3 regions of the Neobacillus sp. K501 genome follow, and region 2 is predicted to be linked to each of the others. Evidence: riboswitches for the same ligand, from Rfam matches in the RefSeq annotation. Region 2 holds a riboswitch; each other region holds the start of a gene.
What was found. A riboswitch is a leader RNA that binds a small molecule or an ion and turns the genes downstream of it on or off. The one in region 2 is predicted to bind lysine.

Region 1 (10,589 bases), on a different contig from region 2:
CCTTGGTGGCAGTTGAACCTCACCAAGTCTTTTCAAGCCCGGGGCTACTTTTTCTAAAAAGAACTCGATTTGCTCCGTCGGAATTGAAATTTGCTTTGTGCCTGAGGTGCCAAGCATCTGTTTAAGATCCGCTAAACGGTGGCAGTCCTCCTCATTGAGGATAACCACTTTCCCACCAGCTAGCACAGTGTGATACGAATCCATCACAACCACGCGGTTTAACCCATTTATTTTCAGATGAAAGCCTGTTCCTTCCGATCCAGTCAGAATAAACTGCAATGGCAGGAGTTCTTCAGAAATGTGGAATGCGCCATACCTTGTTCCATCCATCTCCAACCCAACCAGAGGGGCTTTCCGAAGTAATGGAAGAAGCTGCGCCCAGGACGATGGCGGGATTAACAGCAGATTGCTGGTAAGGGAATGGTCTATTTCATCCGAAACTTTTTCATCATAAAGGACTTGAATTAATTGCTGAATAACGGCATCTGTTTCTTTTTGAAAGCAGTGTTGACTCGGGTTGTAGGTAAAGATGTCGGAAAGCACGCTCGGCTTCCCTTCCTTCACTTGCTCAAGAAAGGGTCGAATCTGCTCCAATGGAGTCGGCCCGATTTTCATCTCTATCGCAAATAAGTGCTGTCCAGTTGCAACGGTCACCGGTTTGCACGTAAACTCCGCATCAAGGACTTGCCTATTTTCAAAATGAAGTTGATGACCGCTTTTCCGTTTCTGCTGATCACCGAAAAGAGTTAAAAGCCCTTCTGTTAGTGCTTGACTGGATTCAGACTGCTGTTCCCGCACGATTACTGGTTTTGTTCCGTGTTGCTGGTGGTCATATATCGCCAGCAATACGGCAGCGATATGTTGACAATCGGTTTTAACCGAGGATAGTGTCGGACAACTGCAAGAAGTATGGATTTCGCCACTATCATCCCTCTCGATCGTGACATAAAAATCCTCCATTGCTTCCACAGTGGCCTCACAATAATTAGGTCGATAAACATCAAATTTCACTTTACCTGCTCGATAAAAAGAATCCCCTCGTTTAAAGGAGACTGTTCCGCACATTTCTTTAATTTTCTTGGGATGTAACTCTATATTCAAATGCCCGGCTCCTTTCTGAGGTAGTTTCTTTTATATTAACAGTGTTTTAGTTTTACTAGAAATTTTATACTTGTAGTTTTTTCAGAAAATATTTTCCACAAAGATTTGAACGATTAGGGCGGCTGTGACGATCCGGAGAATCGGTTTGATGTATTGCGGTTTTAACCTTTGAGCAATCCGTACTCCGATTTGCGCACCAGTTGTCGATCCGAGGAGAAGGGCAATGGTAAGCGGCCAGATAATTTTTCCCGTTGCGATATAAGTAATGGCAGCACCGAAACAGCTTGAGAACGTCGCCAGGCGCACTAAGCCTACTGCACGAATATAAGCGATATTCAAATAGCCGAACAAATAGAGCATTAACGTTCCTTGCCCAGGCCCAAAGAGACCATCATAAATGCCAATCCCATAAAGACCAGGCACACTGACTTTGTTCATTTTTAACGGTTGTTCTCCCGTGAAATTTCCTTTTCCGACAAACGAAGTAAGGAAGGCAAACATTAACAGAACTATCGCAATCATATACATATTGTCACCCGAAATCCCCGAAGCAATGAAACCGCCGCTGATCCCGCCACCAACACTGACCGGGACAATCCAGAATGATTCTTTTAGCGAGATTTCCTTTCTCTTATAAAGAATATAAAAACTCGAGAACGAGCTAACCGTATTCGAAACTTTATTAGCCCCAATGGCTGAATGCACCGGCATCCCCATCATCAGCATCATTGGCAGGCTGATCAATCCCCCGCCGCCCGCCAGTGTTCCCAGTGTGGTTGCACAAATCCCAACAATAAACATCAATGCATACTCCATATCCTTCACCTCCTTGATATCTACTAAAAGTATATGATTCGCTAAACGATAAATAAATTTAATAATAATTATAAAAGTCAATAAGATATTCTTATTGACACTTCCGTAGTTTTCTAAGGCATAAAAAAGAGAACTTTGAAACTGATTTCTCTTGAGTTTTTCGGATTTTTCTGTTATATTTACAGTCAATTTAATATGTCTCTTACTTCAATACCTTTTGAAGTGAGGATAGAGGCGCAAAGACCATTAGTACACAACGCGAGGATAATGAGGTCCATTGACCATTGTGGAAAGGGGAATTTGCCGAAGCAGATAGACTCTCATTGATCTTGAAGCTGGTTCTGCTATTGAATAAATACAGAACTGTCATATAGGAAACTATATGGAGGGCTATCTCACGCATAGGAACGGGTTTTTATTATGTTTCTAAGGCAGCAGCGAACCCTCGTTGCTGCTTTTTTGCGTTGATTTTCGCATGGCCTCCCCCTCTTATTTTTCAAAATAATAATTGTAAAGGGTGAGAATGATGAATTTTGGCCAAGTATTAACCGCTATGGTGACGCCATTTGATGTGAATGGTGATATTGACTTTAACGAGGTAAGAAATTTAGTTAATTACTTACTTGCTAATGGAACAGATGGTTTAGTCGTTGCCGGGACAACCGGAGAATCGCCTACCTTAACAACAGAAGAAAAGGTGGCATTGTTTAAATTTGTCGTCGAAGTCGTTGATGGGAGAGTACCCGTTATTGCTGGAACTGGCTCAAATAACACGAGGGCATCGATTAGTTTAACGGAGCAGGCGGCTGAGGTCGGTGTTGATGGGATCATGCTCGTTACTCCTTACTATAACAAGCCATCCCAAGAAGGATTGTTTCAACACTTTCAAGCGATTGCCACTTCCACTTCCCTTCCGGTAATGCTCTATAACATTCCTGGACGTAGTGTCGTGAATATGTCGATAGAGACAATTGTCCGTCTTTCGCAGATTGACAATATCGTCTGCATTAAAGAGGCTTCAGGTAACTTAGATGCGATGGCTGAAATTATTAGTCAGACGCCAAGTGATTTTTCGTTGTACAGTGGTGATGATGGTTTAACGGTACCTGTTTTAGCGATTGGCGGAGTGGGAGTGGTTTCCGTTGCATCTCATATCATTGGGAATGAAATGCAAGAAATGATCACGAATTTTAAAAATGGCCGTGTCCAGGAAGCTGCAGCAGCCCATCGCAGCCTTCTCCCAATCATGAAAGCACTATTTGCTGCCCCAAGCCCAGCACCGGTCAAAGCAGCATTAAATTGGAATGGAATCAACGTTGGCAGCCTCCGCTTACCATTAGTTCCACTAAACGAACAAGAACAACAAGCCTTGCAAAGCGTTCTACCATCTAGCAAAATCAAAACATTCGTATAAACCCATAAAACAGGCGGCCACCCTCCCGTATACTAAGGAGGGTGGCCGCCTATTTTTTCACTCGTGTCCGCCTGAGGTGTACACTGTCCACGAGCGGTGACAGGCACCTCGATTAGTACCAACTACTAATCTAATTTACGTTTGGTACATAGATTTTTTCGTATTGGTAGTCCCCATCCACTTCGTTAATGGTAATGACGGATGCATTTTCGACGGGTTTGAAGTTGTTTAGTGTTTCGGTCGGCCAGTTCATTAGGTGGGTCAGGAGCATGTGCATGAAGGCGGCATGGGTGACGATGACGATGTTTTCGTAGCGACCTTGCTGTTTCACACGTTCGATGACGGTATTCATGAACATCGTTGCCCGTAAATACACATCTGCTAAGGATTCACCATTAGGATGGCGAAAATAAAAGAGCCCCGCCGCTTTAAACTCCTTTTTTGCCTCTGGTGTGCGATTGGTAAAATCATAAAGGTTCCCAAGCTCCCATTCTCTCAAAAGCGGATTCTCGTAAAAAGGCACCTGCTCCGGAAGTAAGGAATGAATCGCCTGCGCTGTTTGCATTGTCCGCAAATAAGGCGAACTATATACAACCGTCTTCCCATTGATAATCGTCTGAAGAAATTCTGCGGTATTTCTTGCTTGTCTATGACCTAACTCTGTCAAACTATGTTGTGAATCATGGGTATGTGCCATCACGGTTCGATCGACATTATGCTCTGCTTCCCCATGACGGATAAGATAAATATTCAATCAGTTCCACCCCTTGTAGATATAAAATTAGATTTAATAACCCTCTACTCAACTTTAACAAGTACCTTGTGGCTGGTAAAGTTAGATATATAAATATTCTGATTATTTTTTGAAGAAAACTCGCCGACTAGCGTGCTGTTAGGCGAAGAAAGAGGATAGCTTCCCTAATGCGCTTTTAGCCAAAAAAATAGAATGAAAGGATCACCTTCCATTCTACTTACCCAGCTTCTTATGGATTAACTTTTGTGTTGAACACTTGCTTTCCATCTTTGTATTCTAAGACAGTAGCTGATTTAATTGGATGGTGATTTTTATCAACTGAGTAAATCCCCGTCACAAGTGAAAGATCTTTTGTTTTCGCTAGTTCATCTTTAATTTTGCTAGAATCTGAGCTGCCTGCACGCTTAATCGCGTCTGCCAATAAATAAACAGTGTCATAGCCAAGTGCATTGAATGCGTTTGGTGCTTCACCATCATTCTGATCTTTAAATGCCGTTAAGAATGCTTGCATATTTTCATCTTCATCTTCTGCAGAATAGTGGTTTGTGATAAATGTGTTATTTAACGCTTCTGCTCCAGCTAGTTCAATTAACTTCGGTGAATCCCAGCCATCTGCTCCCATTAATGGAACTGTTATACCCAATTCACGAGCTTGTTTTACGATTAAGCCTACTTCTTCATAGTAACCAGGAATAAAAATGAACTCAGGATTTTTTGCCTTGATTCGAGTGAGAGTAGCACGGAAGTCCGTATCTTTCCCTACATAAGCTTCCTCCGCTACAATCTTTCCTCCGGCATCTTTAAAGGTTTCCTTAAAGGATTCAGCTAACCCTTTTGAATAATCGCTGGCACTATCAGCAAAAATCGCTGCATTTTTTACCTTTAAATCTTTCGCTGCAAAATTGGCAGCAACCGTACCTTGGAAAGGATCAATAAATGATGTACGGAAAACGTACTCGTTTACATCACCATCTTCATTCACTGTTACATTTGGTGAAGTTCCAGATGGTGTGATTAAAACGGTTTTCGTATCATTGGCCATTTGTGCCTGTGCCACAGTATTTCCACTTGTAGCAGCACCGATGATTGCTGTTACCTTGTCTTGGCTGGTTAACTTAATTGCGCCGTTCGTTGCTTCTGCTGCTTCAGACTTATTATCCACTTTAATGATTTCTAGTTTTTTACCTTCTACACCGCCATCTTTGTTGATTTCTTCAACTGCTAAATCGATCCCTTTCTCCAATGATTCTCCATATGAAGCTACATTACCAGATAGCTCTAAGTTTACGCCGACTTTAATACTATCCGAACTGCTGCCTCCGGAACTTTCTTTCGCTCCTGAACAGCCTGCTAGAATCCCAGCAAATAATGTAGAAGCCATAAACACCTTTGCTACCTTCTTTTTCATGTGATGATCCCCTTTTTGAATATTCTAATATTAAATGAATAAATAGTATTGTAAAACAATTTTCAATGTTCGTCTACTATATTATTTCAATATTTATTAAATTTAGATAAATGCAATAATTATAATAGCGCTTACATCGTTAATCCCATGATACTTCTAGCGTTATAAAGATTTTTCAATAATTTAATACCCTCTGCTTTACGAAAAAAGAATAATGAAATTCTACGAAAAAATTATTCTGAATTTTTTTAAAATAATTCCACTAATAAATTACAGAATATTGTAATATTAAACTATTAAGATTTTGGGGGAATTATATGAAAAAACGAAAACTGGCTTTCATGATCATAGGTAGTTTTATTCTTGTTTTTCTAATTGTAACCGCATTCAGAACGGTTACAATTAAATCCAAACAGCCCGCGGCAAAACCCGCCAAGATTACGATCAACCAAGAGGCTGCCGTTGCCAACCTATCAAAGGCAATCACTTTCAAAACCGTTTCCTACCAGGATCGCAGTAAGTTTGACTTGAAGGAATTCGATCAATTTATTGCATTTTTGGAGGAAACCTATCCTGCCGTTCATGACCAGCTTGAATTAGAAAAGGTAAATCATTATGCTCTCGTTTATAAATGGAAGGGAACGGATCCTCAGAAAAACCCTATTGGTCTAACAAGCCATTATGATGTGGTCCCTGTGTTAGAAGGAACAGAAGCCAATTGGGAACAGGATCCTTTCAGCGGTGCAGTTGCAGATGGAAAGATATGGGGGCGTGGAACATTAGATGACAAAATTGGAGTCATTGGCATCCTTCAAGCGGTTGAATATTTACTGAATGAAGATTTCAAACCAAACCGTGACATGTATTTCATGTTTGGCTTTGATGAGGAAATTGGCGGCGACGAAGGAGCGAATGCAATTGTAAAGATCCTCGAAGATCGAGGTATCACTTTTGATTTTGTTTTAGATGAAGGTGGAGCGATTGTTGAAAAAATGGTCCCTGGTGTGAATCAACCTGTCGGTGTGGTTGGTATCTCTGAAAAAGGTTCAGCAACAGCCGAACTTTCGATTGAAGGCAGCGGTGGCCACTCCTCCCAGCCAAAGGACCACACGAATATCGGCAGAATCGCCAGCGCGATTGCGAAATTAGAAGATACCCAGTTTAACGCAGACCTTAAAGGACCAGGAGAAGATTTATTTGACTTTGTAGCACCTGAAATGAGCTTTGCGATGAAGTACGTATTTGCTAACAAGTGGATATTCGAGCCGATTATTGAAAAAATATTACTGCAGCAACCGGCCTCTGCCGCCTTAATCCGTACCACGATTGCACCAACGATTTTTCAAGCGGGGGAACAATACAATGCCCTGCCGGAAAAAGCCTCTGCGATCATTAACTTACGCTTAATGCCTGGGGATTCCCTAGAAGACGTGAAAAACTTTATCGAAAAAACGATTGATGATGAGAAAATCAAAGTGACGGTGACAGGCACCGAGGCTTCAAAGGTATCATCCATTGACGGCTGGCAATTCCAAGCGATTCAGCAAGCCGCCAGAAATGCTTATGATGAGGCCGTTATCGCGCCATACTTAATGTTTGCCGGCTCTGATGCTAAGCATTATGATCAGATATCAAAAAGTACCTATCGTTTCCTCCCTGTCCAAATCAGCTCTGAGGATCTCAATCGAATGCACGGCACAAACGAACATGTTAGTATTGAAAATTACCTAAACGCCATTAAGTTTTATGTGGAAATTATGAGAGAATCTAACAAAAAGGATACCGTTAATTAACGGTATCCTTTTTTATTGTCCTATCGCTAATTTCAGTTCCTCGTTAGAAATATTTTGCTTCATATACAGCTCTCTGTAGTAACCATTTCGAGAGAGCAGGGTTTGGTGACTGCCACTTTCGATGATTTTCCCACTTTTCACTACAAATATTGTATCGACATTTACAATCGTTGAAAGTCTGTGGGCAATCATAATAATAGTCTTATCACTATCAAATTGATTAATCGAACCCTGAACGAGTTTTTCACTTTCATTGTCGAGGGCACTGGTCGCTTCATCTAAAATAATTAAAGATGGATTTTTCAGAAATACCCGAGCAAGTGCGATCCTTTGTTTTTGACCTCCCGAGAGCTTGATTCCTCTTTCTCCAATTTCTGTATCGTAGCCCTTGGGTAATGCTGTTATAAAATTATGAGCAAAAGCCTTCTGCGCAGCAGCAATGATTTCTTCATCCGTCGCATCTAGCTTTGCCATTTGGATATTGTCTTTTATCGACGTGCTATACAAAAAGTTATCTTGTGTGACGATTCCCATATGTTCTCTAAGACTAGCAATTGAGTAATCTTTGATATTGACTCCATCTATTAAAACTTCACCATTTGTGACATCATACATTCTCAGCAATAACTGAAGGATGGTGCTCTTACCGCCCCCGCTCTCACCCACAAAAGCATACGATTTTCCTCTTTCTATCAAAAAATCAAGGTTTCGGATTATATTTTCTTTACCATCATAAGAAAATGACACATTATTAAAAATTATGGAATCTGCAAATTGCTTTAATTCAACTGGATTTTCCTGTTCTTTAATGGTTGAAGGAGTTTGGAAGAATTCAAAAATCCTTTTTAACGCAACACGACCTTCCGTTATCACAGGAAACGCATTTACAAGTGCAGCTACAGGACTTCTCATTTTATCCACATAGGCAAAAAAGGCGATTAGACTGCCAACGGTTAAACTGCCATTCATAACAAACAGACTCGCAAGCATTGCCACTATAAAGGGTGTCATATCACTTAATACATTAACCGATGCTAACATAACGGCATTTATTTTTGCATGCCGATCCGTTAAGGTATCAAAATGATTTAGGTGTTGCTGAAGCTCTTCCTTGTCACGTTTTTCAGAAGCAAATAACTTCGACATAAACGCACCCTGGATTTTTTCAAAGATAAACCCGCTCAATACCGAACGATAATTCATCATATTTCGTGTTGATTGTTTAAACCTCTTCGATAATAAATGGGCTAGAATAAATTGAAAACCAACAAGTCCAACTGCAAGGATCGTTAATTTTACATTTAAACCCAACATTACGATCACAACAAACAACAAGACAATCATTTCAATCCAGATGTTTCCAAATACTGCTGTTAAAAAGCCTCTTATTTTTTCAATATCATCGAAAAATCGCGTTCCAATTTCGCCGCTTTTGTTGTCCACAAAATATTTGGCATCCAGTGAATGCACTTTTTTAAAGGCATCTTTACGTAGGCATTTAATAATATTGTTGTTAGCCTTATGAATACAGAACTGTCTTACATATTCCATCGGGGTTCGAATGAAAAGAAATACAATAAGCATCCCGATAGTAATGTAGATTAATTGTTCCAACTTATCCGTACGGGACATTGCTTCAATTTGCAGCAAATGATCAAAAGTATATTTTAATATCAACGGAACAAAAAGCGGGATCAGGAATCGAAACAGGCTCCCAACAAATCCGATCAGATATAACTTATTTACACGTCTTACATACGGAATAAAGAACTTATAATCTTTCATTCTGAAATCCTCCTTTGGCTCTTAGGAAACATTTCCCTAAAACGGATGATTTCATTGTACGGCAGATTCATCAATAACAAACCGCATACTTTTTCGGTGATTCCCGCATTGTTTTGGCACCATCCCGAATGTTTTTTGCAACTCACCGAATACATTTGAAAAAAAATCCGCCTGAACTGGCGGATTTCAAAGAGCGATTATACTAATTTTAGATTTTGCTTATTATCAAAGTATGGATATACCAGCGTAGCGGCAGTTGTTTCTGCCACTTCTTCTCCCATTAATCTACCTACCAAATAAAGTGACATATCAATGCCAGCTGACACTCCGCCGGAGGTAAGTACGTTCCCATTATCTACAAAGCGGACATCTCGCACAACCTCTATATTTGTATAAGACTGTTCCATAAAATCATAGGCGAACGGATGGGTAGTTGCTTTTTTATTAGTTAAAACTCCAGCCTCTGCTAACAAAATGGCCCCTGAGCAAATAGATGCTATGATACCACCAGATTGGTGGAATGATCCAATCCAATGAATGAAATCACGATCCTGAAGACAGGCTTCAATAGCCTTAAAAGGACCACCTGGTACAACGAGAATGTCAAGATTTTGATTCAAGCTCTCAAAACTAAAGTCTGGAATAATTTTCATCTCATTATTGGATATAACAACACCACCATCCTTGGAAATTGTCCATACTTTAAAAGGCTTTCTTTCCACTGGTATGGATTGAGTTAGTAATTCTGTTATTTCTTTGGCATCGTTCGTCGTTAATGACAGTACTTCAAACGGGCCCGAATAATCTAAAACATCAACATTATCAAATAATACGATACCAACATTCCATTGCTTTTTCATATTGTCACTCCCTTAATATGGTTTACATTTGTCAATGGCTTTTTCCTAAGGTGAAGTTTGCGGCCCCACGCATAGAAAACAATACTAACGATAGGCAGTAAAGCAAACGTAAGAAACATCGTTTTCCCACCAAATGAAACCAGTAAAATACTGCCGAACCACGGACCAATGAAATTACCAATTTCACTAAATCCTTGTGCACCGTAGTACATGCCTCTCATTCCATGAGGGGTAATTTCATCAATTTGCGCGTATTCCGATGGGATGATCAAGATTTCGCCAAAAGTGAATACGATCATAGAGAGAATTAAACCGGACCAACCGCTTGAAAAGGCAAACCCGATTTCTCCGATTGTAAATAACATGCTGCCAAGGGCAATCCTTGTTAAAAGACCAAACCTTTCCGACCATCTTGTAATCATTACTTGAGTTAAAATAACCGTTATTCCATTTAAACTCATCAAATACCCAAACAGCCTTACACCGTCTGAAATATTTAGTTTTAAATATTGGGACATGGTGACGGACATTTCTCCATGAACCGTAGTAAGTAATACACTCCCAATAATAAAGAGGAGGAGGGCTCTATCCTTTCGAAACAGAGTCCAAGCCTGCGATATCGACACCTTTTCGGGAATTTCTTCTTCCTCTCTATTAA
Region 2 (10,589 bases):
TTATTGGGCCGGAAAAAGATTGGCACGTAAGTATCCATTAAATACAATGGAGGAAATTATTGATTTCTTCTCAAAAGCTTCATGGGGCCAGCTAGAAATCAAAAATGAACGGAAAGATGAAATCGAATTCGAGCTCTTCAGCCCGCTCATCGTCTCCCGTGTCAAATCAAAAGCCGAACACTACTTCCAAATCGAAGCCGGTTTCCTTGCCCAACAAATCGAAACCCAAAAACAAGTCACAGCAGAAACCTTCGAACACCCAGCAAAAAAAGCAAACAAAGTCCAATTCACCGTTAAATGGGACCGAAAAGACTCTCTTTAATGTGGTGCCTGTCACCGCTCGTGGACACTGTCCACCTCAGGCGTACACTAACAAACCTCAACTCAAAAAAGCTTTCATTGGAGAATGATCTCAATGAGAGCTTTTTGGGTTGCTTACGTTTATTTTATTTGCGTGATTGTGTTGTTTTAGTTTCTACCGTTCTACCTTTCCTCAGCGAGTCCGAATGCTTGGTGGAGTGTTTCGACGGCTTTTAGCATATGTTGTTCTTCGACAACGGCCGATACTTTGATTTCAGACGTGCTGACCATTTTCACTTGAATTCCGCTTACTGCAAGAACTTCAAACATTTTTGCAGCTACACCTGGATTGGATACCATTCCTGATCCGACGATGGAGACCTTCGCTAATTTATTCTCTGCATCCAGTTGTTCATAATTTAGCGAATCTTTATTGTCTTCAAGAACTCTTAATGTATCCATTAAATCTTCCGTTTTAATCGAAAAAGCCAAATTAGCTGTTTCTGCTTCCGTTGTACTTTGAACAATAATGTCTACGTTTAAATGATTTTCTGCAAGTGTCGTAAAAATCGTCGATAAGCTCGTTAATGAGTTTTTCAACCCCAATACACTGACCTTCGTAATTTCATCTTCAAATGCAACCCCACGGACAACTAAATTTTGTTCCATTGATGCTTCCTCCTCAATCACTGTTCCTTCTATATTTTCCATGCTTGAGCGAACCTCAAGCCGAACTTGGTAATTTTTCGCAAACTCAACTGCTCTAGGGTGAAGGACACCAGCACCCAAATTAGCGAGCTCAAGCATTTCATCATAGGAGACGGATAAAAGTTTACGTGCACTTTTCACATATCTTGGGTCAGTTGTGAACACCCCAGTAACATCTGTATAGATATCGCACTTATCTGCGCCCAGAGCAGCTGCTAATGCAACCGCAGTTGTATCAGATCCACCGCGGCCAAGTGTTGTAATCTCGCCAGTATCAGTCAAACCCTGGAATCCTGCCACAATCACTACTTTTCCCTCAGAGAGCTCCCCCTTTATTGCCTCGGTATTGATGTTTGTTATCCTGGCATTTCCGTGGACAGACTCTGTTGAGATTCCCGCTTGCCAGCCAGTAAAGGAAACAGCCGGCAGTCCCTGCTCATTTAATGCCATTGACAGTAAGGCGATTGTAACCTGCTCGCCTGTTGATAAAAGCATATCCATTTCCCTCTTATTGGGCTGATTAGAAATTTCTCTCGCTAAACTTACTAACTGATCCGTTGATTTCCCCATCGCTGAAACGACAACAACCACCTGGTTCCCCTGCTCGGTTTCTGCTTTAACTCGTTCTACTACATTTATAATTCTTTCGACGCTACCGACGGAGGTTCCTCCAAATTTTTGAACAATTAAACCCATCATTTCCCCTGCTTTCAGTTATTTGTTCGCTATCATTATTTTGCCACAAAAAATAAAAAGCAATGAGAAGGGTATCTCATTGCTTTAAAAATACACAAAGAAAAAATCTTTTGCGCAGGACAATGTAAGATAGCTCTCCAAGACAATGTCTTGACAATCCAGTATTTATTCAACACTGGACCAGCAAAGAAAGAAATGAGACTCTCTCCACTTCGGCGAACATCCCCTTTCATGATTCTTCACAGAAGCTCATCCTTCTCCGAATCATTACTCTTGAAGCTCGCACCTCTACCTTCACTTTAGTATATTAAAGTGATAGTAATATAATTTTCACTCATTATAGCATAGTCCCATTTTTCCGACAATAACTAGGACTGAAGTTTTTTGATCAGTTCTTCTGCCACATTAAGCGGAATTCCTATTTCTCTAAAATCCTCGATCGTGGCTTCCTTCATTTTCTTAACAGAGCCAAATTGCTTTAACAATTGCTTTTTCCGTTTCTCGCCGATTCCAGGAATATCATCCAGCAAGGACTGAAAGGCACTTTTTCCTCGGGTTTGGCGATGGAAGGTAATCGCAAACCGGTGGACCTCATCCTGGATTCTCTGTAATAAATAAAACTCCTGGCTATTTCTTGCCAGCGGAACGATTTCAAGCGGGTTTCCGTATAAAAGCTGTGAGGTTCGATGCCGTTCATCCTTGGCTAAGCCCGAAAGCGGAATATCTAAACCAAGTTCATTTTCAAGAACATCCCTTACCGCTTCAATATGACCTTTGCCGCCATCGATGATAATTAAATCCGGCAACGGCAGTCCTTCCTTTAGTACCCTGGAATATCGTCTACGCGTTACCTCACGCATGGATTCATAGTCGTCAGGTCCCTTAACGGTTTTAATCTTATATTTACGGTATTCCCGTTTATTCGGCTTCCCATCAATAAAAACAACCAAAGCTGAGACCGGATCTGTCCCTTGGATATTTGAGTTATCGAATGCCTCAATTCGATGCGGCGTATAGATCCCCATCATTTCTCCTAAATTTTCAACCGCTTTAATGGTTCGATCCTCATCCTTTTCTATCAAAGAAAACTTCTCATTTAAGGCGATGCCTGCATTCTTTATCGCCATCTTAACTAAATCCTTTTTCGGGCCTCGCTGTGGCTTTAACACTTTTACTTGAAGAAGTTGTTCAGCCAAACTTAAATCAATTTCGTCCTGGATTAAAATTTCTTTTGGTTTTATATGATTGGCTTTTTCATAAAATTGACCAAGAAATGTAAGAATTTCCTCTTCTGACTCATTGTAAATCGGAAACATCGAAACATCCCGCTCGATTAATTTACCTTGCCTTACAAAAAATACTTGAACACACATCCAGCCTTTATCAACCGAATAGCCAAAGACATCACGGTCCGTAAAATCGGTCATCGTGATTTTCTGCTTTTCCATAATGGTTTCAATATGAATGATTTTATCGCGAAATTCCTTTGCCCGCTCAAAATCTAGTTCCTCAGAAGCAGCGGTCATTTTTTCAGTTAGGTCTTTTTTAATATCCTTAAAACCACCATTTAAAAAGCGGGTAATTTCATCGGTCATTTCCTTGTATTGTGCTTCCTCAACCTCGTTGACACATGGTGCCAGGCACTGCCCCAAATGGTAATACAGACAGACCCGATCCGGAAGGGTCGAGCATTTTCGTAACGGGTAGATTCGATCCAGCAGCTTTTTCGTTTCATTGGCTGCCATGACGTTGGGATAAGGACCAAAATATTTTCCTTTATCTTTTTTTACTTTCCTCGTTATGATCAGTTTTGGATGCCTTTCCGCTGTCAGTTTGATAAACGGATAGGTTTTATCATCCTTTAACATAATATTGTATTTAGGATCATACTTCTTGATTAAATTAAGCTCCAATAGCAGGGCCTCAATATTCGACGATGTAACGATATATTCAAAGTCCTCGATCTCTTGAACCAGCCTCAACGTTTTTCCGTCATGTGACCCGTTAAAATAAGAGCGAACCCGATTTTTTAAGATTTTTGCTTTACCTACATAAATGATCGTTCCCTGACGGTCTTTCATTAAGTAGCAGCCAGGCTGATCAGGCAGCAAAGTCAGTTTCTGTTTAATGTTTTCGTTCATTCCGACTGCTCCTCTCTCCGTCTAGTTTTTATTACTATCTTAAAATTTTAAAACAAATGTCCTGTAAAGAAAAGCAGTACTTTGTTACCATTACCAGAAATTAAAAAACCTTAGCTGCTGTGAGCTAAGGTTTACCTTCAAGGCTTAAACGTGTTTTTCAAGTACGCTTGCTAAAGCATCTTTTGGTTGGAAGCCGACTACTTTGTCAACCACTTCGCCATTTTTGAAAACAAGTAATGTAGGAATACTCATAACGCCGTATTTAGCAGCTGTTTCTTGGTTTTCGTCTACATCTAATTTAACGATTTTTACTTTATCGCTCATTTCGGAATCTAATTCTTCAAGAACAGGAGCAATCATTTTACAAGGACCGCACCATGGAGCCCAGAAATCTGCAAGTACAAGACCAGAGCCTGTTTCAGCAGAGAAATTTTGATCAGTAACGTTTGAAATAGCCATTTTGTTTAGCCTCCTAATGAATAACTTAAATACTACCGAAAGTATAACATCGTTTAAGTAATCATGCTAATAATCTGTTTCGCATCTAATTTTCCCTAAATAAAAATTCGTATTCTTCCCGATTTGCTAAAAAACGAGCGAGCGGTTGTTCACCGCTCGCCCACAAATAATATTATGAATGTACTTTAAGCTTCTTAAATTCTTCCGTTAATAATGGAACTACTTCAAATAGATCGCCAACGATACCGTAATCTGCTACCTTAAAGATGTTAGCTTCTGGATCTTTGTTAATCGCAACGATAATTTTAGAATTGGACATACCAGCTAAGTGCTGAATCGCCCCTGAAATTCCACAGGCAATGTATAGGTCAGGTGTAACAACTTTTCCTGTTTGACCGATTTGTAATGAATAGTCACAGTAGTCAGCGTCACAAGCACCACGAGAAGCTCCAACTGCTCCGCCTAAAACCTGTGCTAATTCTTTTAATGGTTCAAAGCCTTCCGCACTCTTCACTCCGCGTCCGCCGGAAATAACCACTTTCGCTTCGCTTAAATCCACACCTTCACTTGCTTTTCTAACCACCTCTTTAATGATGGCACGGAGATCTTTAATTTCAACCGAAACGGAAGAAACTTCACCAGTTCTGCTTTCATCCTTTGCAAGTGGAGCAATATTGTTGGGACGAATACTTGCAAAAATTAGGCCGTCCGTCACTATTTTCTTTTCAAACGCTTTACCTGAATAGATTGGTCTTGTAAAGACAACATTTCCACCAGCAACTTCAACAGCCGTTGCATCAGAAATTAATCCAGAAGAAAGTTTTGCAGCAATTCTAGGCGATAGGTCTTTTCCAAGTGCTGTATGGCCAATAACCAATCCTTCTGGTGTCTCTTGGTCAAGCACCGCTAATAAAGCTTGGGAATACCCATCAGAAGTATATTGCTTTAACTTTTCATCTTCTACTACAACAACGCGATCTGCACCGTATTGAATTAATTCTGCACCTAAAGCGCTTACAGATTCGCCGACTAATACCCCAACAACTTCTCCGCCTTCTGCTACTGTTTTTGCTGCAGCAATCGCTTCGAAAGATACATTACGTAAAGATCCGTCACGTGTTTCTCCTAATACTAATACTTTTCTTGACATTCCTTTTACCTCCTGCACTTCAATTTGAGTTTATGTTCGATTAGATTACTTTCGCTTCTGTATGAAGAAGGTGAACAAGTTCTTTTACTTGATCAGCTATTTCACCTGATAAAACTTTTCCAGCTTCTTTGCTAGCGGGCAAGTATATTTCAATCGTTTTTGTTTTTGCTTCTACGTCATCTTCTTCAAGGTCTAAATCATCTAGTTCCAATTCATCAAGCGGCTTCTTCTTCGCTTTCATGATACCTGGTAATGATGGATAACGAGGTTCATTTAAACCTTGCTGTGCTGTTACCAATAACGGAAGACTTGTTTCGATTACCTCAGAATCACCTTCAACATCGCGTGTAACAGTAGCTTTTGTACCATCAATCTCAAGTTTCGTAATTGTCGTTACATACGGAATGTTTAATAATTCAGCTACGCGTGGACCTACTTGACCTGAACCGCCATCAATGGCTACGTTTCCGCCTAGGATGAGGTCAGCATTTTTATCTTTCAAGTATTCTGCAAGAATCTTTGCAGTAGTAAATTGATCACCGTATTCAAGATCATCTTCTGTATTAATTAAAACCGCTTTGTCTGCTCCCATTGCAAGCGCAGTACGGAGTTGCTTTTCTGCTTCTTCATTGCCAACTGAAATAACGGTTACTTCACCGTCATTTGCATCACGGACTTGAATCGCTTCTTCAATCGCATATTCATCGTAAGGATTGATGATAAATTCAGCACCATCTTCATTGATTTTTCCGCCGGAGATAGAGATTTTTTCCTCAGTGTCAAACGTTCTTTTCATGAGTACATAAATGTTCATGGTTTCCCTCCTATAATGCAAACATTTTTTCTGTTTTAAAGATTAAGAAAATTTTATTTAAAAAAATATTTTAACTTCTGAATAAGAAGTTATTCACCTTTAAAATTCGGCTCTCTTTTTTCAATAAAAGCCTGAATGCCTTCCTTGGCATCTTTGGAAACAAAAACTTCACCAAATAACACAGCTTCACGATTTGAGCCTTCATAAAACTCTTGCGTTTTAGCGTAGTTCAATAATTCAATGGTAGCTTTAATCGCTCCCGGACTTTTCTTAGCAATCTTAGCAGCTAAGGTGTAAGCTCTTTCTAATACCTCTTCTTCCGGATAAGCATGGTTGGCTAGTCCATATTGAACGGCTTCAACACCAGTAATTGGTTCTGATGTGAACAGCATTTCAGCTGCTCTTGCAGTACCAATATATTTTGGCAAGCGCTGCGTGCCGGCAAAACCAGGAATTAAACCAAGCTGAAGTTCTGGAAGACCAAGCTTTGCTTTTTCACTTACAAGCCGAATGTGACAGGCCATCGCTAGTTCAAGGCCGCCGCCAAGGGCTGCACCATGAATCGCAGCAATAATTGGTTTAGGAAATTTCTCCATCCGGACAAATAAATCTTGTCCATATTTTCCAAGATTTGAAAAACCGTCTGAAGAAGAAACCGTAGTGAATTCTTTAATGTCTGCTCCTGCCGAAAAGAAACGACCTTCCCCATGAATGACTATTACTTTAATATCACGGTTGGGTTCAATTTCATCCAGTGCAGCCGACAATTCCCTTAATAAACCAGAAGAAAGGGCATTTGCCGGTGGACGTTGAAAGGTGATTGTTGCAATACCGTCTTGATTAGACCATCTTAAATATTCCAAATTATCCCCTCCTATTGCACATGAAGTTTATTGATTTCCGCAGCCTTTAATTAATAGCTGATGAATCGGCTTAGCCAGTGCAACTAAGTCATATTTTTCCTCATTCAAAACCCAAGTCGTAACGGTTTCATCCATCGTCCCGAAGATCATCTGCCGGGCTAGACGGACATCGAGGTCGCTTGAAAACTCTCCCGTTTCTTTTCCTTCAATGATGATTTTATCGATAACCTCTAGATATCCTTTAAGAACTTTATTAATTTTCATACGGAGTTCTTTACTAGATTGGCGTAATTCAAGCTGTGTTACAATTGCCATGTGATGGTCATCAGAAAGGTTTTTAAAATGAGTTTCTATCATCATTAATAACTTCTCCGCCGCCGTCTGTTTTCCTGCTATCATTTCGTCAATTTTTTCAACAAAACTTCCCATTTTTTCTTCAAAGAGTGAGATGAGAATGTCTTCTTTGTTTTTAAAATAAAGATAAATCGTTCCATCAGCGACTCCAGCCTGTTTCGCAATTTTCGACACCTGGGCCTGATGATAACCAACTTCAGCGATCGCAATGACTGCTGCATCAATGATTTGCATGTATTTCGGCTTATTTTTTTTCAACGCTCTCCCCCCTTTGAAGAAAACAAAATAGTAAAAAGAAAATATGAATGAATAATCATTCATATTTCAATAATAGTTTTTATATGTATTTCTGTCAAGAAATACTGTGTACTTTTTTATCATACTTAACTGTCAATATGAAGACAAGCTATATCGGTCAAAAAAAAAGGGTTCAACTATTACTAGACATTAGGCGCGTTTTTTGTTTTCTTCTTCTATTTTTTGCATTTCTTCTTCAACAAGTGTTCGTCGAAGGATTTTCCCAACAGCTGTTTTCGGTAATTCTTCTCTAAACTCATATAATCTAGGAGCTTTGTATGCTGCTAAATATTTTCTAGCAAATTGATTTAATTCATCCGCGGTTACTTTTGAGCCTTCTTTTAAAACGATATATACCTTCACCGTTTCTCCCCGATATGGATCAGGTATCCCTGCTGCCACTGCTTCTAATACATCTGGATGTTCATACAATACTTCTTCGATCTCTCTCGGATAAATATTATATCCGCCAGCAATAATCATATCCTTTTTCCTATCAACGATATAAAAATAGCCATTTTCGTCCATATAGCCAAGATCTCCCGTAGACAACCATCCGTCTTTTAATGTTTCTTCCGTTGCCTCAGGACGATTCCAATAGCCTTTCATGACTTGCGGACCTTTAATAATAATTTCCCCAATTTCACCAACTGGCATTAATTCTCCCGTATCCATTGAAACAATTCTAACCTCTGTATCCGGCCATGGCACACCAATACTGCCTTTTACTCTTGGGCGATCCCACAAGAAATTGGAGTGGGTAACTGGAGACGTTTCGGTTAAACCATATCCTTCAACCAGCTTTCCTCCCGTTACTTCCTCAAACTCCTCTTGGACTTCATGAGGGAGTGGAGCTGAACCACTAATACAAGAATCTATTGATGAAAGATCATATTTTTTCAAGTCTGGATGGTTTAATAAGCCAATATAAATCGTTGGTGCCCCAGGAAACAAGGTTGGGCGTTGTTTCTGGATTGTTTTCAAAGTCGTCAAGACATCGAACTTAGGCAGTATGATCATTTTATTTCCCTGCATAACTGTCAAAATTAATACGGTTGTCATCCCATATACATGAAAAAACGGTACAATTCCCAAGACTGATTCTTCACCTGGTTTGCTTCTATATAGCCACGCCTTGCACATGGAGGAATTAGCTACCAAATTTTTGTGCGTAAGCATGACTCCCTTCGGTGAACCCGTTGTTCCTCCAGTATATTGAAGGAGGGCAATATCCTCTTCAAAATTAAAATTATATTCTATAAGTTTGTTAGGATTCGTTTTTAAGATTTCTTTAAACAAATGAGTACTGCCTTCATGTTTCACATTGACAACAATACCGTATTGCTTTTTCTGCACAAAAGGGTAAACAAGATTCTTTGGAAATGGAAGATAGTCTTTGATAGCGGTTACAATAATATGCTGTAAATCTGTTTGCGGCATCACTTTTGAAACACGAGGATAGAGGATGTCAAGTGTGATGATCGCTTTTGTTCCAGAGTCCTTCAATTGATATTCAAGCTCACGCTCTGTATATAACGGATTTGTTTGTACGACAATTCCTCCGGCCATTAAGATACCGAAATAGCTGATTACCGATTGTGGTGTATTAGGAAGCATAATGGCAACACGGTCATCTTTCTTGATGCCAATTTGCTGAAGGTAACTGGCAAAGGTTAATGCATCATGGTAAAGTTCTTTATATGACATCTCCTTTCCCATAAAATGTATTGCTGTTTTTTCTGGAAATTTTTCTGCAGCATGGATTAAATAATGCTGTAAAGGCTCATTTAAATAATCAAGGGTTCCTGGAATTTCTTCTGGATAGTGCTTGAGCCATGGTTTGGAATCATACATATTAACCCTCCTTTTTTTATCTACTTCTCTTTCATTATATTATAGTCAGATTCTTTAAACAATTAAAAATTAGACAGATTTTGACAACGACTAATAAATAAAAAAACACCGCTGAATTTGTTTCAGCGATGTTTCTTATTACGTAAAAAAGATTAGATAAATTATACCGATTAGCACGAACACGCCGCAAAAACCAAGAAGTACTTTCGCTAATGTCTCCACTTTTTATTCTCCCCTTATGATATACCTGCGCCAATTACATATGACAATCCAACGGATATGATCAGTGAGATGAGTCCAACCGCCCGGTTATCATTCTGAATCTCTTCATCGACCCGAAATTTAGGCGTTAAAAATTCAAAGATAAAATATCCTCCAAGTAAAAGTAAATATCCGAAGACTCCCCAGCTGACCATCGTGATTAGCGAATCATTTTGTTCGATGCTATAGCGAAAAATATTGGAAATACCAAATATCTTCCCCCCAGTCGCCATCGCCACTGAAATATTTCCTTTTTTGATTTCATCCCAATTTTTATATTTGGTTACCAATTCGAAAAGCGCTAAAAATACAATCACGCATAAAATAACCACGCTATAATAGGCTGCAATTTGAATATATACGTTATCCCAAAACTGGTTCATTCCCTATTCTCCTGGTTTTTATTTAAATTCCACAATGGTAACACCTGAACCGCCTTCACCCGCTTCACCAAAGCGAATTTTCTTTACAGAGCGGTGATTGCGCAGATATTCCTGAACACCTTGTCTTAATGCTCCAGTGCCTTTTCCATGAATAATCGAAACACGTGGATAACTCGATAATAACGCATCATCAATATATTTTTCCACTCTTAGAAGTGCGTCCTCATATCTTTCCCCGCGCAGATCTAATTCAAGTTTTACATCAGCATCTCTTCCTCTGACAATTGCCATCGGCTTCGTCTCAACGGG
Region 3 (10,589 bases), on a different contig from region 2:
GCTGCATCAATATAATCCCTAGCAAAATGATTAGCGACATCGATAACCCTTTAAAAGGGATTTTCCCTTTCACCTGTACAGGACCTTTTTCCGTCATAATCGTCTCCATGAACAATGGTGCCAGTAATGATCCCGAGATTATCGTAATTTGCCAGGTGGAAGCAATTAGCCACCCAGGTGCATAGGCTGCTGAAAAACATATCGGTCCGTAAAACAAACCAAATCCCACTATACTCCACAAAACCCACTCGCGAGGATTCTTTTTCATTTCCAAAATCAACGGCTTCAGATTCTTTCTTCCCAAAACAATGATTAAAAGAAAAGGAATCATGAAGAAATATCTCAGGGAAGCACTCCAAATCCAGCTTCCACCTTCTAATTCCATGGATCTATTTAAAATAAACGTAAAGGCAAAAAAGAATGCGGCAAAAACGCCTAAGATGATTGGACGCATGTATAATTTCTCCTCTTACATCAAATTCATTTTTACATTATAACAGATTTCTGAATTCTTTGTTAATAACTATCAAAGAATAGTTCCGTTTAATCGTGCATAAATTATTCTGTCATTCAAAAAAGTTTGAAACTTTCTTACGATTCACTCGTACATTTGAATGGAATTTATTTTTAAAAAGCGAGGTAGATAACATGTTTGGAAAAGTGGCTTCTGATATTTTAGGTTTAAGTGATGTAGGTTCGGTCATTAGACCAGAAAATTATGACAAGGTTGATGCTGATGATTATGTTATGCATGAGGATAATGAAAAGATCTATTTTTTAATAAAATCCAAATCAGATGAATATTGCTTTACCAATAATGCGCTAATTCATTTAGATGGTACGAGTGCCGCGAGTAAAAAAAGGATGCTCCACCGCTATAGTTATGTGAAAAACAAAATTTCTGATGTAAAGCTTGAAACAGCCGGAACTGTCGACCTTGACGTTGAAGTCAAATTTAAAATCGGCTCACAGCCATTTTCCATCGATGTTCATAAAAAACATATTGAAGAAGTAAAGGATTTGTACAAAGCCCTTATCAAAATTTCAGAAATTACGCACGAAAACGATATTTCGCTTCAATTTGCAAAACAAAGTCTTGATGTTGCTTCCACGACATTAGGCCGTGTGACAAGTCCCGACAGTAATTTGGTGGTGCAATTTAAAATGTTAAACCAAGCAGCATTTGAATGGTTAGAAAATACGAAAAAGCAATACTGTGTGAAAGACTTTGGCTTTGTTTTTGAAAAATATATTAATAATTAAGCATAAAGAAATACCTCTAGTTCACTAGAGGTATTTCTTACGTTGTGCTAGGACGGTGAAATAGCCCCATCACTTCTATTGTTTCGGTTATATTCACAAATGCTTGCGGATCCACTTCTGTAATAAGAGTCTTTACATCATTTAATTCGTAACGTGAAATGACGGAAATTAGAACCTGCCGGCTATCATTTGAATAGCCTCCAACACCATTCATAATCGTTAATCCGCGATATAAATTCGTCAATAAGTGCTGGCGCATTTCCTCCCCTTTTTCGGTAATGATCATGACCGTTAATTTAACATGATCCGTATAAATCGCATCCACTACTTTCCCAGTGACAAAGATAGAAACAAGTGTATATAGGGCAGAATCCCAATCAAATAAAAATCCACTTATGACAATCACAATGGCGTTCATTCCTGATAGTAAGATTCCTATTGGAAAATCTCTCTTTCTCGAAACAATCATTCCAATAATATCAAAGCCACCAGTTGATCCAGAGCACCGAAACACAAGTCCGACACCAAGACCCGTTAAAGCACCCCCGAAAATAGATGAAAGAATCTTGTCATCCGCGACGATATGTACCGGAACAAGATAAAGTCCTATTGATATTATGACAACAGAAAATATCGTATTCATAATAAATTTTCTACCGAGCATTTTATAACCAATAATGAGTAAAGGAAGGTTTAATAGAAAGTTGGCCAACCCTGTATCGAGAGGAGTAATCATTCCTATTATCATGGAAAGGCCGCTCATCCCACTGCTTAATATTTCATGGGGGATTAAGAATAGGTTAAACGCTGAAACAATTATGAAAGAACCAACAATCAATCCAAGAAACTGCATGATTTTATCCTCCTAAAGCAAACGCATACTTAATAAAAAATAATACCCTATTCAATCAATCCATGTAAATATAATAGTTTTTTATAATAATAATTAATAATCAGTAAAATTATCCAAAAGTAATAGATTTATTATTCTGCATATTTCATTATTGGTTGACTTAATAGAAAAATCCATTAAAATTTATTATTAGATTAATTGAATATGATAAATCCTCATCAAACCGATGAGGTAGAGGTCGCGGTTTTTATAAGTAAAGCGGACGAGATGCTGAGACATCCATGACTCCGTTTAAAAGGAAAAATCGCCGAAGTTTGCTTTCTTCTCTGGAAAAGCAGGCTGGGGCTGTCTCCAAATAGGAACAGAACTGTCACAATTGTCCCTACCAGTCAATTGTGTTGAGCTATCTTTCGGAAGGTATGATGCGGGGTATTAGGAATGCCATCGAATCTTATCGGTGGCATTTTTTGTATTCCAAACTCCTTCTCGAAAAAGAAAAACAAGAAAAAGGAGTTATTTTCATGCAAACAGCACAGGTAAGAAAAGAGTCTGTTCAAACCCAAACAATTGAACAGCCAACAACCGAACTAAGACGCGGATTAAAATCCCGCCACTTAACAATGATTTCATTAGGCGGAACAATTGGAACTGGTTTATTCCTCGCCACTGGCGGTGCCATTCATTCTGCAGGTCCAGGTGGAGCCCTTCTAGCCTATCTCATTATTGGTGTAATGGTTTACTTTTTGATGACAAGTCTTGCGGAGATGGGAGCGTACATGCCAGTTGCTGGAAGCTTTAGTACGTACGCAACAAAGTTCGTTGATCCTTCCCTAGGTTTTGCCCTTGGTTGGAACTACTGGTACAACTGGGCAATTACGATTGCCGCAGAATTAGCTGCCGTAACCATGGTCATGAAGTTTTGGTTTCCAGACAGCCCATCCTTATTATGGAGCAGTTTATTTTTAGTTATTATTTTTCTGATCAATTATCTTTCTGTAAAAGGCTTTGGAGAAACTGAGTATTGGTTCTCTTTAATAAAAGTTGTAACGGTCATTATTTTCATTATTACTGGCACATTAATGATCTTCGGTATTATGGGTGATCACGCAGTTGGTTTTGAAAACTTTACGATTGGTGATGCCCCATTCAATGGCGGATTTATGGCATTGCTCGGGATTTTTATGGCAGCAGGTTTCTCCTTCCAAGGAACAGAATTACTTGGTGTCGCTGCTGGCGAAACCGAAGATCCAGGAAAATCGATTCCTAAAGCGGTAAAAACGGTGTTTTGGCGAATTCTCTTATTTTATGTGTTAGCGATTCTTGTTATCGGATTGCTGATCCCATATACAGATAGTAATTTAGCAAACAGTGATGTTACCGTTAGCCCCTTCACACTCGTATTCGAAAATGCCGGGATTGCATTTGCTGCCTCCGTCATGAATGCGATCATTTTAACAGCTTTATTATCAGCAGGAAATTCAGGTATGTATGCCTCTGCTCGTATGCTTTGGGATCTAGCTCGTCAAGGCAAAGCACCAAAATTCCTTGGTAAACTGAACAAACACGGCGTTCCTGCAAATGCACTCATTGCAACTGCATTAGTTGGGTGTCTTGCGTTTCTTGCCTCCTTCTTTGGCGACGGAACCGTTTATGTATGGTTATTAAATGCTTCAGGTATGTCCGGTTTTATCGCATGGCTCGGGATCGCCATCTGTCACTACCGTTTCAGAAAAGCATTTCATGCTCAAGGAAAAGATTTAAGCGTTCTGCCTTATCAATCGAAATTTTTCCCATTTGGACCGATTTTCGCATTTGTTCTTTGTGGAATTGTTGTTCTCGGGCAAAATTACTCCGCCTTTATGGGTGATCAGATTGATTGGAAAGGTGTTTTGGTATCATATATTGGACTACCCTTATTTTTGATCTTATGGCTCGGCTATAAATTCACGAAAAAAACCAAAGTCATTCCATTAGAGAAAGTAGATTTAGAGGTATAAAGGTTAAAAACACGCGAATTGGTCGCGTGTTTTTTTGTATGTGGATTTGGTTATGACCGGATACTTGGCTGGTATGACCGTGAAATGAGGAATTATGCTCGAATTTTTTAAAAATATGACCGACTTTCCGTTATTTATGACCAAAATAGTGAACATTTCGTGACAACTACCACATCCACGCCACCCATCAAATAACAAAAAGCAGACCCCATAATGTTCGGATCTGCTATAAATGTTTTAACGCTCTTTTAAGCTTTGTGTAAATTCATTTATTCTTCCGGTACCCAAACGTATAAATCCTCAATCTGACAATTTAACTCTTTTGAAATGGTCATGGCTGTACTTAAATTCATAACTTTCTTTGTCATGTAATCATTTAGCTGGCTCATCGGAATGCTGGTATTTTCTTCTAATCGCTCCAAATTCATGCTGTTTTTGGAAAGCAATTCTTTGAGGTTACTCTTTTTTGCTTTATAATTGGTCAAAATGACACCTCACTTTTTTCATTAGCATAACACATTAAATAATTTATTGATAGGAAAGACTAGGATTATATATGTGGTATACTTAAATTGCAGTGATAAAGGAGTGTTTACAATGAGAAACTCAACGAACCGATTCAGTAACGGTCAAACTGTAAATATTAAAGAAACAGGCGAAGAAGTAACCATCCTAAAATGGCAATATGTAAAAAATATGAAAAGATATTCATATACCGTTAAGGAACGTCCCGGTACATTCTATTTTGAAGAAGAATTACAAAGTCAATGAAATGAAGCAAAAGAAGACCAAACACGATTGTTTGGTCTTCTTTTCTTATTCAACTTAAAATTCTGCATTACCCGTCGTTCTTGGGAATGGAATCACATCTCGGATATTGGACATCCCTGTTAAGTACATGATTAGACGTTCGAAGCCCAGTCCATAACCTGAGTGTTTTGTCCCACCGTATTTTCTTAGTTCAAGATACCACCAGTAATCTTCCTCATTCATACCAAGCTCATTAATTTTACCAGCAAGAATCTCTTCACGTTCTTCACGCTGACTTCCGCCAATTAATTCACCAATTCCAGGTACAAGTAAATCTGTCGCAGCAACAGTTTTGTTATCCTCATTCAATCTCATATAGAAAGCTTTGATTTCTTTTGGATAATCGGTCACAAATACTGGCTTTTTAAATACTTTTTCACAAAGGAAGCGTTCATGCTCCGTTTGCAGATCGAGTCCCCATTCAACAGGATAAGCAAAGTTCTCTCCTGACTCTTTTAATAATTCAATGGCTTCCGAATAGGTTACACGGCCGAATTCCGCTTTGTGAGCATTTTGCAGACGGTCTAATAAACCTTTTTCAATAAAGCTATTGAAGAAGTTCATTTCTTCTGGAGCTTCTTCGAGCACATAACCAATCACATATTTAACCATGTCTTCGGCAAGATCCATGATATCTGGAAGCTCAGCAAAGGCTAATTCAGGTTCAATCATCCAGAATTCTGCTGCATGTCTAGCTGTGTTAGAGTTTTCCGCTCTAAACGTTGGGCCGAAAGTGTAGACGTTGCGGAAGGCTAATGCAAAGGCTTCAGCTGATAATTGTCCGCTTACTGTTAAGTTGGTTTCTTTGTTAAAGAAATCCTTTGTTAAATCCACTTTACCTTCTTCATTTTTTGGAAGGTTGTCCATATCAAGGGTCGTGACTCTGAACATTTCACCTGCACCCTCTGTATCACTTCCGGTAATGATTGGTGAGTGGACATAGACAAATCCTTTTTCTTGGAAAAACTTATGAATCGCATAAGAAGCTAATGAACGAATTCGGAATACCGCTGAGAACGTATTTGTTCTTGGGCGTAAATGCGAAATCGTTCTTAAATATTCAAAGGAATGCTTTTTCTTTTGTAATGGATAGTCAACGTTTGATACGCCTTCGATCGCAATTTCTGTCGCCTTAATTTCAAAAGGCTGTTTTGCTTGCGGAGTGTGAATGAAATCTCCTACTACTTTAACGGTTGAACTTATCGGTAGCTTCGCAATTTCTTTGAAATTTTCCAAATGTTCGTCAAACACAATCTGAACACCTTTGAAAAAGCTACCGTCATTTAATTCAATAAAACCAAATGTTTTCGAATCGCGAATGGTGCGAATCCAACCAGACAATTGTACCTTTGCTTCTATGTAACTTTCCGTATTTCTGTACAAATCCTTTATTAAGGCTTGCTTCATTACCAAAAACCTCCTATGTATAAATAAAAAACCCTCTATCCCTTAGGGACAAAGGTTATTTTTTATCATTACGACTTTCTTTCTTCTATCCCTTCAATATTATACAAATATCCCTCCAAATAAGCAATATTCAACAAATTGGTGTTTATCGCATCATTAAATTTTTATGCTTTTCTGAAAATTAGCAGGAAAAAATTTAAATAAAGTCGAATTACTATCATATGTTCGATTCTTGATAGATGAGGAGTGCTATTCATGGATAAAGTTACTTGTATCGCTTTTCTCCTGTACCAGTCATCAAAGAGTCAAGACATCCAAGAAAAAGCCATTCAATTGTTGAATGGCGATGTGTCGATTCGTGATTTAAAAAGAAATGTTCATTTCCAAGCACATTTGGTGTTAGCTGAATCAGCTCTAAGAAAAAATAAGATTGACAAAAACCAGGTTCAGAAATTTGCTGAAGAATTTTTATTAATTGAAGTGTAAGCTTCCCTCGGGAAGTTTTTTTATGTCCAGCTCCATGGCCCTAGCGCTTCACAATTCTTTAATCTATCTCCTTCTCGAAAATAAAAATTTCCTTGCCAAATTTCCACAAAGCTGTTTTAATATAAAGAAACCCTAATGCTTCCCAAAAGCTTATCGCTTTTTCATTATCTTTTAAGACACCAATACGAACGTGCTTTACGCCTCGATTACGCATTTCATTTTCATAAAGAGCATATGCCTGTGACCCGAAACCATAACCTTGGTAATCACCATGTATCATTAACAGACCCAGCCATGGGTACTGATCCTTTGGATTTTCCATTAGATAATCTAAAACCCCAATATAGGTATCATCAAGCTTAACAAACACACTAATTGAATCTGGCTTCATAAACTCTTCTTCCATATCTGAAAGATTTCTACTTTCACTCCCATTTTCCAGCATATTAAATTCTGGATTCGAATGGATAATCTCAAGTGCAATATAGAGCGTTTCTTTTGTGATTTCTTCAAAATACATCAGCAGTTTTACCCTCCGATTTTTTAAAAACTAACTCAATCATAACAATACAATTACATGACATAAACAACAATCCTTTTTACAGGAATGTTTTTTTGAAATTTTATTAATAGAAAGGTGATGCACAATGGTCCAAGTTAATGTAAAAGTAAATTATGCAGGAAAGAACTATTTAACCAATGTTCTAACCCATCCGAACACACCTGAGGAAGAAATTTACCGCCTTGCCTTTGAACAGGTCGAAAAACAATGGAATCAAAAATAAAAGAGAAGCAGCGGTCGAGATTCCATCGGCCGCTGTTTTCTTCCATCACGATTGAATATGAAATAATTCAGCTGGTACACCCTTCATTAACGGGCTTATCCCATCTACCGCAAACAAACAAAGCTCATGCATAGCTCTTGTGCAGACCGTATAAAATAATTTTCGTTCACTTTCTGTCTTATATTGTGAACTATCATAGACAATTACCGCATCAAATTCGATTCCTTTTGCCAAATAGGATGGGATAACTAGGATCCCTTGCTCATAGGAAATCGTTCCCTTTTCAATTAGATGAATAGAGAAATTATTTTTCAGTTCGTTAAAAACGCCGATACTTTCCGCTTCCGTCCTACAGATAACAGCAATCGTTTTATAGCCTTTGTTTTGAAAATTATTGATTCTTTCTTTAATCAATTCATGTAAGGAAGATAGAGAAGTTTGTTTCAACGACGGTTTTTCGCCTCCGCGATTAAATGGTTCAATCTTTTCCCCACCATCGATTAAACTGCTTGTAAATTGCACAATTTCGCGGGTAGACCGATACGTTTTTCTCAAAACAATGATTTCCGCCTCATCAGAAGCAAGCGAAACGTCGGAAAGAACAGTGGCCGAACCAGTAGCACCCGAAAAAATCGCTTGATTAAAGTCACCGAGCAGTGTCATTTTACTATAAGGGAATAGCCTTTCAATTAAGGCAAACTGAAATGGTGAATAATCCTGTGCTTCATCAATAAAAATATGACGGATCCCCGTACTAGATTTACGACCTTCAATTAAGTCCTGTAAGTAAACATAAGGAGTAGCATCCTCGTACGAAATTTCCTCCTTTAACAACGATTCGATTGTCAACGAACAAATTTCTGCCCAACCGTCGAGATGAATTTCCCTATAATTGGTTCCCTGTTCAAATAACTGCCGATAGACACCCAGCATATCAAGAAATTTCAACTTTTTGACCATTTTAAAAATCGGCTTAAACTTTTCTTTTACAACCATTTCAGCAAGTATTTTTTGTTCCTGTTCAAAATCATCAAAGCTATTGTCTGAAAAGTGGTTCTGTTTTTGCATTTGTTTATATACTTTCAAATAGTCTTCTTTATCAAGATATTGAATTTCTTCCTCAACCCAGCTTTTCGAACGTTCTCTTCTTACTTTCCGCTTTAATTCACGGAGGAGCCATCCCCGCACGAGTTCTAAACGATTAGGAATCGAATAATTGAGATCCAAAGTATAAAAGTAATCATGGATCTCCTCCTTTGAAATAATCACTTCACCGCGAAAAAGTAAATCTTTAAACAATAATCCACTCGTTGATAATTCATTCGCATATTGATCAATGATTTTTTTAAAATCAAGACTAGCTTTATAGCGAATACTTGCTACTCTTGATTGATTATCTTTGTGTTTATCTTCATTTAGCAAATACTCCATTTGCGCGAACGGATCCTCCACAGCCAATCCTCTTCCGATTCGATGATTTATATATTCCATAAACGTTGCCTGCTGCATATTCTCTTCCCCAAGCTCAGGAAGCACCGTGGCAACATAGCTATTAAACAACGGATTGGGTGAAAAAAGCATAATATTCTCAGACCTTAACGTATCACGATAGCGATAGAGCAAGTAAGCCACCCGCTGGAGAGCCGCTGATGTTTTCCCACTCCCTGCAACACCTTGAACAATAAGCACCCTGCTCTTTTCATTACGGATAATTTGATTTTGTTCCCGCTGAATCGTCGCTACGATACTCTTCATTTGTGCATTAGCATTATTGCCCAGCACTTCCTGAAGCATTTCATCCCCAATCGTTACCCCCGTATCAAACATTGCTTTAATTTCAGAAGATCGAATAATAAATTGCCGTTTCAATTCCATTTCACCACTAATGTTTCCGTCTAAAGTATGATAATGAGCAGGCCCAGGCGAAAAGTCATAATAAAGGCTGGAAATCGGTGCACGCCAATCGTAAATCAAAAAATTTTCTTCCTGTTCATCCATAAAGGAAGCAATTCCAAGATAAACGTGGTCAATGCTTTTCTCTCCCTTTTCTAAAAAATCAATTCTTCCAAAGTATGGAGAATATTTCAAACGGTCGAGAGTTTTCAATTGTTGGTCCAATTGCTTATAGGTTAATTCTCTTTCTGAAAGTAGCTCGGCTTGTTGCTTTATACTCGCAGCTGTTTCGATGACATCATCTGGATCATCAAGATTTATCGTTACATCCTGCCAAAACGTTTTTCGAAGCTCGAGAACATCGGAGCTTACGCCTCCCGTATTTTTCTGGAGTTTCTCTTTCTTCTTACCTATTTGCTCGATTACATTATCCACTCGATTTTGTTCTATTTTTAAAATTGTTTTCTGTACATCGCTCATTTCATCACTCTCCAGAAAAAATTTGGTCCATTTGTTTGACAACCATTTCGCATTATGGTAATGTTAATATAGGGATTATTATATTAATACATTCCTTACTTAAATTTAGACCAAAAATTATTTTACCATTACATAAAAAAAAATACAATACATAAGTAATCGCCCTAAAGGCGATTTTTTTGCATCTTCCTCATCTAATCATTAGATTCTATCTTGTCTCCGTAAACCCACTCTCTAAATTGTCCAAATAAAAGAATCATTGCGATGCGTATCACAAAATAATCCACCAAATGAAATTTAGTCTTTGCTAATTTCAACTTAGTAAACAGCTTATTTATACCGATAACAAAGAGTAAAATTCTCAGTTTCGCAAGCAAATCATTCTTTTTCAACAGTGACCAGGCTGCGAAAAGTGAAACCGAAATGGCATAGAATGGTACCAAAATAAAATGTTCATACCAAGAATGATAGTTACCGATACCGAAACGAAGTTTACGGATTCCTGCAAATAAAAATAATATATTGGCTTCGGTTACCAAATTCATCAGGAATAAGGAAATAAATTGCACAAATCCCTTGTTTTGATCTAAATTACGTTTCCAAAGATCACTAAAT

Region 1: another riboswitch for lysine. It lies ahead of dapA (4-hydroxy-tetrahydrodipicolinate synthase); the one in region 2 lies ahead of ACWM35_RS07025 (aspartate kinase).
Region 3: another riboswitch for lysine. It lies ahead of ACWM35_RS13410 (amino acid permease); the one in region 2 lies ahead of ACWM35_RS07025 (aspartate kinase).

What each region holds. Positions count from the first base shown of each region.
Region 1 is NZ_JBSLYA010000006.1:3,118-13,706, forward strand. Features, by position in the region: gene ACWM35_RS14455 (DEAD/DEAH box helicase) at 1-1,101, opposite strand, end outside; gene ACWM35_RS14460 (sulfite exporter TauE/SafE family protein) at 1,183-1,917, opposite strand; lysine riboswitch at 2,139-2,318, shown strand; gene dapA (4-hydroxy-tetrahydrodipicolinate synthase) at 2,444-3,331, shown strand; gene ACWM35_RS14470 (histidine phosphatase family protein) at 3,462-4,085, opposite strand; gene ACWM35_RS14475 (ABC transporter substrate-binding protein) at 4,315-5,493, opposite strand; gene ACWM35_RS14480 (M20 family peptidase) at 5,811-7,286, shown strand; gene ACWM35_RS14485 (ABC transporter ATP-binding protein) at 7,299-9,071, opposite strand; gene ACWM35_RS14490 (DJ-1/PfpI family protein) at 9,269-9,931, opposite strand; gene ACWM35_RS14495 (MDR family MFS transporter) at 9,928-10,589, opposite strand, start outside.
Region 2 is NZ_JBSLYA010000002.1:496,752-507,340, forward strand. Features, by position in the region: gene ACWM35_RS07020 (YslB family protein) at 1-322, shown strand, start outside; gene ACWM35_RS07025 (aspartate kinase) at 484-1,704, opposite strand; lysine riboswitch at 1,827-2,003, opposite strand; gene uvrC (excinuclease ABC subunit UvrC) at 2,073-3,845, opposite strand; gene trxA (thioredoxin) at 3,990-4,304, opposite strand; gene ACWM35_RS07040 (electron transfer flavoprotein subunit alpha/FixB family protein) at 4,477-5,454, opposite strand; gene ACWM35_RS07045 (electron transfer flavoprotein subunit beta/FixA family protein) at 5,495-6,268, opposite strand; gene ACWM35_RS07050 (enoyl-CoA hydratase) at 6,358-7,131, opposite strand; gene ACWM35_RS07055 (TetR/AcrR family transcriptional regulator) at 7,159-7,743, opposite strand; gene ACWM35_RS07060 (long-chain-fatty-acid--CoA ligase) at 7,933-9,636, opposite strand; gene ACWM35_RS07065 (DUF350 domain-containing protein) at 9,873-10,280, opposite strand; gene ACWM35_RS07070 (endonuclease MutS2) at 10,299-10,589, opposite strand, start outside.
Region 3 is NZ_JBSLYA010000005.1:121,765-132,353, reverse strand. Features, by position in the region: gene ACWM35_RS13425 (DMT family transporter) at 1-454, opposite strand, end outside; gene ACWM35_RS13420 (PH domain-containing protein) at 649-1,263, shown strand; gene ACWM35_RS13415 (YitT family protein) at 1,301-2,119, opposite strand; lysine riboswitch at 2,341-2,530, shown strand; gene ACWM35_RS13410 (amino acid permease) at 2,638-4,113, shown strand; gene ACWM35_RS13405 (helix-turn-helix domain-containing protein) at 4,383-4,598, opposite strand; gene ACWM35_RS13400 (hypothetical protein) at 4,711-4,884, shown strand; gene asnS (asparagine--tRNA ligase) at 4,939-6,330, opposite strand; gene ACWM35_RS13390 (hypothetical protein) at 6,586-6,816, shown strand; gene ACWM35_RS13385 (GNAT family N-acetyltransferase) at 6,875-7,336, opposite strand; gene ACWM35_RS13380 (BA3454 family stress response protein) at 7,464-7,601, shown strand; gene helD (RNA polymerase recycling motor HelD) at 7,647-9,974, opposite strand; gene ACWM35_RS13370 (hypothetical protein) at 10,169-10,589, opposite strand, start outside.